2 regions of the Pseudobacillus badius genome follow, and region 1 is predicted to be linked to the other one. Evidence: riboswitches for the same ligand, from Rfam matches in the RefSeq annotation. Region 1 holds a riboswitch; the other holds the start of a gene.
What was found. A riboswitch is a leader RNA that binds a small molecule or an ion and turns the genes downstream of it on or off. The one in region 1 is predicted to bind glycine.
Positions count from the first base shown of each region.

Region 2: it holds a riboswitch for glycine, as region 1 does, so the genes downstream of both, B1A98_RS11980 (iron-sulfur cluster biosynthesis family protein) here and gcvT (glycine cleavage system aminomethyltransferase GcvT) in region 1, are expected to answer to the same signal.

Region 1 covers NZ_MWMM01000002.1:349,138-352,541, forward strand. Annotated here, with positions in the region: gene gcvPA (aminomethyl-transferring glycine dehydrogenase subunit GcvPA) at 1-582, opposite strand, end outside; gene gcvT (glycine cleavage system aminomethyltransferase GcvT) at 604-1,704, opposite strand; glycine riboswitch at 1,791-1,870, opposite strand; glycine riboswitch at 1,874-1,963, opposite strand; gene B1A98_RS04845 (DEAD/DEAH box helicase) at 2,122-3,404, shown strand, end outside.
Region 2 covers NZ_MWMM01000006.1:88,686-92,089, forward strand. Annotated here, with positions in the region: gene msrA (peptide-methionine (S)-S-oxide reductase MsrA) at 1-572, shown strand, start outside; gene B1A98_RS11975 (class I SAM-dependent methyltransferase) at 584-1,192, shown strand; glycine riboswitch at 1,267-1,368, shown strand; glycine riboswitch at 1,372-1,455, shown strand; gene B1A98_RS11980 (iron-sulfur cluster biosynthesis family protein) at 1,527-1,847, shown strand; gene purU (formyltetrahydrofolate deformylase) at 1,879-2,748, shown strand; gene B1A98_RS20200 (hypothetical protein) at 2,745-2,942, shown strand; gene B1A98_RS11990 (cytochrome d ubiquinol oxidase subunit II) at 3,009-3,404, opposite strand, start outside.

The DNA.
Region 1 (3,404 bases):
GTCTGTTACGCCTTCTTTATGCGGAACGACCACGACTTCAATGTTTTGCCCCTTCGCATACATACACAACACGTCACGCGACTCGGGATGAACGGTTTCTGAGACGAGCACTTTTTTTCTTTTTGTCTGCCCCGCGCTTAGCATGGCCGCCTCTGCTAATGCCGTGCCTCCGTCATACATCGAAGAATTGGCGACATCCATGCCTGTCAATTCACAAATCATTGTTTGGAATTCAAAGATAGCCTGCAGCTCTCCTTGGGAGATTTCCGGCTGGTACGGCGTATACGCCGTGTAAAATTCCGAGCGGGAAATAACATGATCCACAATGGATGGGGTGTAATGGTCATACACACCTGCTCCCAAAAAAGAGGCGTATTGCTTAGCATTCATATTTTTCGCGGCCATAGCGCTCAATTCTTTTTTCAGCGCCGGCTCAGCTTTAGCTTCCTTAATATCATATAACCCTTGAAAGCGCACTTTCTCCGGAATGTCCGCGAATAATTCATCGATGCTCTGGACACCTACTGCTGCAAGCATTTCCTTTTTATCCGTCTCTGTCATCGGCAAGTAACGATGCTTCATACTATTCCCTTCCCTCTTCTCTTATTTTGAGCGTTTATAAAATGGCGGCTTTACAGTTTTAGCTGCAAGCTTTTTGCCGCGAATCTCTACGGACAGCTCCTGATCCGGCACAGCCCATTCAGCCTTCACCAAGGCAAGGCCAATGTTTTTCTTTAATGTTGGCGATTGTGTACCTGTTGTAATATGTCCAACTAATTCTTCACCTGAAAAAACAGGATAGCCATGGCGCGGAATGCCACGGTCGATCATCTCCAGGCCAATGAGCTTCCGCTGCGGGCCATGTTCTTTCTGCTCCTTTAGCACTTCCGAGCCGATAAAATCACCTTTGTTCAGCTTCACAGCAAAACCTAAGCCAGATTCAATAGGGGAAATATCTTCCGCCAATTCCTGTCCATATAATGCCAGATTCGCTTCAAAGCGCAACGTATCCCGTGCGCCAAGGCCGCAAGGAAGGAGACCTTCTTCCTTGCCTGCTTCTAAAAGGTCTTTCCATAGCTTAGGAGCCTCTTCACTCCGGCTATAAATTTCAAAACCATCCTCCCCCGTGTAGCCGGTGCGTGACACAAGGGCAGCTACACCATTCACCTGCACATGCTGACGGAATTTGAACGGCTTGATCTCAGCTAAATTCACATCTGCAACCAGCTTTTGCAAAATCTCTTCTGCTGCCGGTCCTTGAATGGCAAGCTGCGCCCAGTCTGTTGATACATTTTCAATATGGACGTTCTCTGTTTGATGCTCCTTTAGCCAAGCAAAGTCTTTATCTGTATTAGCGGCATTGACAACGAGCAAATAATCTTGCTCAGCCAGCATATAAACAAGCAAATCATCCACCGAGCCGCCTCTTTCATTACACATAATCGTATAGATTGCCTGATTGGGCTGCAGCTTTGACAAATCATTTGTCATCACTTTTTGCAGGAAAGACAGCGATTCCTTTCCTTTCACGATGATCTCTCCCATGTGGGAAACATCAAACAAGCCTGCTCTTGTACGAACCGCCTCATGTTCTTCCTTAATGCTCGAAAACTGAACAGGCAGCTCCCAGCCGCCAAAATCAATCGTTTTTGCTCCATGCAGCTGATACAGCTCAAATAGCGGCGTACGCTTTAATTCTCCCATTTTCTTGCCCCTTTCCTTGTCATTCTGATGGTTCAATTTGTTATTTTTCCATAAAAAAAGACAGAGAACAGCTTATACAAGTTGTTCTCTGTCCTTGAACCTGAAAGTTTAACCTGACGACCAGGCTGTCTTCTTTGGTGGTTTCCTCGGGAAACACTCTCCAGAGCCGCGTCCAGCAAGAGTTCTTTTGCCTGAGAGATTCACAAAAATTTGCTTGCTCCTTCGGCGCTGTATATACAGTCTCTCCCCTTACCTTCATTCGCTATATTTAATTGAGAAATGGGCATACTATGAACATATGATTAGCAAAAATCAATAATGTTCGTTTTTTTACAAAATGACACAATATTTTGTTCACTTACATCCTACCATTAAAGTTATGGTTTCGGCAACCTATTTTATAAAGGAGTTTTTCACATGAATGTAGATATTTATTTTGATCACGCCTGGGAAGAAGAATTAGAAAAAAGAATTGAACAGGACGGACCTTGGGGAAATTGGCCGCTTTTTCAATCGACTGTAAATATGGAAACACGAATGATGGTGCCGAATTTCGAAGGATTGTTAGCTCCTGGCTTTTTACCGGAGCTTAATCCTCTGCCGCATCAGCTTGAGGCAGCCAAGAGAGTCGTGGAAGAAATGAATGGAAAAGCAATTTTGGCCGACGAGGTTGGTCTTGGAAAAACAATTGAGGCCGGACTGGTATTAAAAGAATACTTGATCCGGGGCCTTGTCAAAAAAGTTTTAATCTTAACCCCTGCTTCTCTCGTTTCTCAATGGGCGAGTGAACTGGCTACCAAGTTTTATATTCCCGCTGTCGCCCAGAAAAAATTTTATGCTTGGGATCAGCACGACATTGTAATTTCTTCGATCGATACAGCAAAACGCAGCCCGCATAAAGAAAAAATTTACGAACAAGAATATGATTTAGTCATCATCGATGAAGCTCATAAATTAAAAAATCATAAAACTAAAAACTATCAGTTCGTTCGCCATTTAAAAAAGAAATTCTGCCTGCTTTTAACCGCGACTCCGATTCAGAATCGCTTGGATGAAATGTTTCATCTTGTTTCATTGCTAAAACCCGGCCACCTCGGAAACGAAGGACAGTTCACGGAGCGCTTTAAAAAAGGGGACCGCCAAGTGCAAAACCACCATCATTTAATCAAGCTGATGAATAAAGTCATGATTCGCAACCGCCGCCAGGATACCGGAGTGAAGTGGACAGAAAGAAAAGTAGAGTCAGTAAAAGTAGCGTTCACTGAGGAAGAGCGCTCGCTCTATCAGGCTCTCGAATCCTTTGTTCGCAGCCAGCCCGACGAGGTGCGTTCTTCTTTCTCCTTGCTCACGCTGCAGCGGGAAGCGTGCAGCAGCAAAGAAGCTGTTTTTTTCACGCTGAAAAACATGGCCCAAAAACTATATGGCAGCCAGTTGGAGTTTCCTCAGAGCTTTCAAGACGTTTTAACGCATATACAAGCGATCTCGCGCAATTCAAAAGCAGAGAAGGCGCTGGAACTTATTCAAACGATTAACGATAAAGTGATTATCTTCACTGAATACCGGGCTACACAGCTTTACCTGCAATGGTTTCTTAAACAAAACGGCATCTCTTCCGTTCCGTTTCGCGGCGGATTTAAGCGCGGGAAGAAAGATTGGATGAAACAGCTTTTTGAAAAGCATGCCCAAGTGTTAATTGCCAC
Region 2 (3,404 bases), on a different contig from region 1:
TCGTTACAGAAATTCTTCCTGCCGGCCCGTTTTACAGGGCGGAGGAGCGGCACCAGCATTACTATAAAAAGAACTCCTTCCACTATAATCTTTACAAAGAAGGGTCGGGACGGGCTACATTTATTCGCGATCATTGGAAGAACCAGAAAACCGATGAGCAGCTGCGAAAGGAATTAACGCCTCTTCAATATGAAGTGACAAGAAACAATGCGACAGAGCCGCCTTTTCAAAATGAGTACTGGAACCATATGGATGAGGGGATTTACGTTGATATTATTTCAGGAGAGCCGCTGTTCAGCTCGACCGATAAATATGATGCCGGCTGTGGCTGGCCAAGCTTTACAAAGCCGCTGCGCCGTATGGAATTAGCGGAAAAGCTTGACACCTCTCACGGCATGCGCCGAATAGAAGTGCGAGCCAAAACCTCCGACTCTCATTTAGGGCATGTATTTGATGACGGTCCCGGCCCTGATCATGCCCGTTATTGCATCAATTCGGCCGCTCTCCGCTTCGTGCCCAAAAGTAAGCTGGAAGAGGAAGGATACGGGGAATTTAAACACTTGTTTGAATAAGGGGAATAGCAATGAATGAAAAAGAATACGACCGTCTGCTTAAGATTGAAACAGGCGGCACGTGGGAATGGCTGTATCAGTCGCTTCATTATAACCGCTATGAAGCGACTCCTTATGACGCGATCGACCATTTATTTGAGGAGTACGAGCTGAAAAGAACCGATGGAGTAGTTGATTTTGGCTGTGGAAAAGGGCGGCTCGTATTTTATATCCATCACCGTTTTCACGCGCGTGCAACAGGTATCGAAATTAATGGACAGCTGTATCAGGAGGCGCTTGAAAACCAAGCCCGCTATTCAAAAAAGAAAAAGCGGGCGGACAATGCCGTCCGTTTTGAATGCTGTCCGGCAGAAGAATATGACATCGAAAAAGAAGAGAACAAATTTTACTTTTTTAACCCTTTTTCGGTGCAGATTTTCATGAAAGTTGTGCATCATATTTTGCGCTCGGTGGAAGAGCATCGGCGCCCGGTTGATCTTATTTTGTACTATCCAACCGCTGAGTATATTCAGTTTCTGGATATGTACACTCCTTTTCAGCTGTTAAAGGAAGTGAAAATCCCGGAATTGTACGAGAAAAATGAAAACGAACGCTTCCTGATTTTCCGTTACGAAGGATAGCCGCTTCTTCAGCATCCAGAATAGAAAGAGATTGACAAGAGATAATATTTAAATTATTCTGAATGATATAGCGGATGACGATTGTGGGAGAGTGCGCGCCGTGCGCCACCGAAGGAGCAAGTTCCAAAAAACACCCTTGGAATTAATCTCTCAGGTAGAAGAACCACAATAGGACGCAACTCTGGAGAGCGCGTGTTCGCACGCCACCAAAGGGGAAGGCTCTATCGGGGGATGGGGTTAAACTCTCAGGTAAAAGGACAGAGAAGGGATCATACCCTTTTCTGTCCTTTTTTGCGTGCAGAAAAGGAAGTGAGGGGAGGCTGCCGGAGAGAAGATGGCACCAAAGGAGCAGCATGCAACGATTAAGCTGACGGAATCGGCTAAGAACGAACTGAACATCCGACTGCGGGCAGAACAGCATTTTCCTAGAATTGACGCGGAGATTACAGGAGGATGCGGACTGTCTGTAAAGTTTATGCTGGCATTTGATGAACCGCGCCGGAATGACAAGGTGGTGGATTGCGGAGGAATTCCCATTCGCATCGACCGTTTTACGGCACGTTATTTAAGGGAAGAAGTACAGGTCAATTATACGGCGGAAAGCGGTTTTTATGTGGCAGAGCGCTTTACTTCAAGCGGATGTGCCGCAGAGTGAACGCTTAACGCCTAGGGATGGAGGAAGAACGGTGCATAAAAAGGGGAATATCAACTATTTTAAATTGCTAGTGATTTGTCCAGAAAAGCCGGGCATTATTTCAGCAGTATCCAATGTGCTGCTGGAGCATCAGGCTAATATTGTTCAATTTGATCAGCATACGACGAACCCGAAAGACGGCATTTTTTTCATGAGAATTGAATTTGACATGGAAGAGGGCGATGCGGCGCTTGAGCGGCTGGAACAAGGGCTGCAGCAATTATCGCAAACTTACCCGATGGAATGGCAGCTGAAAAATAAAGCGAAAGCGAAGCGGATGGCGATTTTTGTCTCTAAAGCAGATCATTGTTTAATGGAGCTGATTTGGCGCTGGAAGTCAAAGGAGCTTCCAGTAGAAATTTCAATGGTGATCAGCAACCATCCAGACTTGAAGGATATCGTGGAAAGCTACGGCATTCCTTACTGCCACATCCCTCTGTCCCATGAAACGAAAGAGGAAGCTGAACATAAAGCGATGGAGCTGCTGGAAGGAAAAGTGGACTTTATCGTTCTTGCGCGATATATGCAAATCCTGTCTCCCGGTTTTATCGCCAAGTATCCAAATCAAATTATTAACATTCATCACTCTTTCCTGCCGGCATTCGTAGGGGCCAATCCGTATGTCCGGGCGTTTAACCGCGGGGTCAAGCTGATCGGGGCAACGGCTCATTATGTCACAAATGAGCTGGATGAAGGCCCGATTATTGAACAGGATATTTTGCGGGTTAACCACCGCTATACCGCGGAAGATTTAAAAATCGCCGGCCGCCACGTGGAAAGAAGCGTGCTTGCCGAAGCGGTCTCCTGGCATGTAGAGGATAAAATTATTGTACACGGCAATAAAACGATTGTATTTACTTGAGCCTGATGGTAGGCAATCAACTCTTGCTTGATGGCACGTGCATGTTATTGGCCGCCTTGTGTATCGGACTTTTTCTATGGAATAAACAGCAAGAGAAGCCCGGGCTTTTGCAGATTGCTTTGCTTCTTTATGCGTTGGCGGTCTTAGTTGCTTCGCTGTTCAATCAATGGCAGCCGGAAACCATTTTTCGCTGAAAAGGAGCCGGGCTAAAGGGTCATGAAAATGGCCTCTTGCCCAGCTCCTTTTTTCTAGTGCGCCAATTACCGGCTTTTCTGCCGCAAATACCGTTTATCATGCATAAACAGGCTCCAAAAATAAATGAACCCGGGAAAGAGAATCGCGAAGCCGACAATATAAGTAGCGAATACTGCCATGAAGGAGTTAGGGTCTGTAAAGCTGGACTGGATCGTTATATTAGGATACACAATATACGGCAAATGTGCTTTTCCGTATACATAGCTCGCAATGAAATATTGAACCGTGACAGCTATCACTGCAATTCTCGGCATGCCTTGTATGTTTTTATCGGCATATGAAGGAAGAAATAAGGCGAGCCCGCCGATTAAGAAAAAGCCGAGGGAAGCGAGCAGAAGCGGGAGATCTTCCATCATTCGCTTATATAGCCAAGGCGTCTCCGTTTTTAACGTGAGCATAAT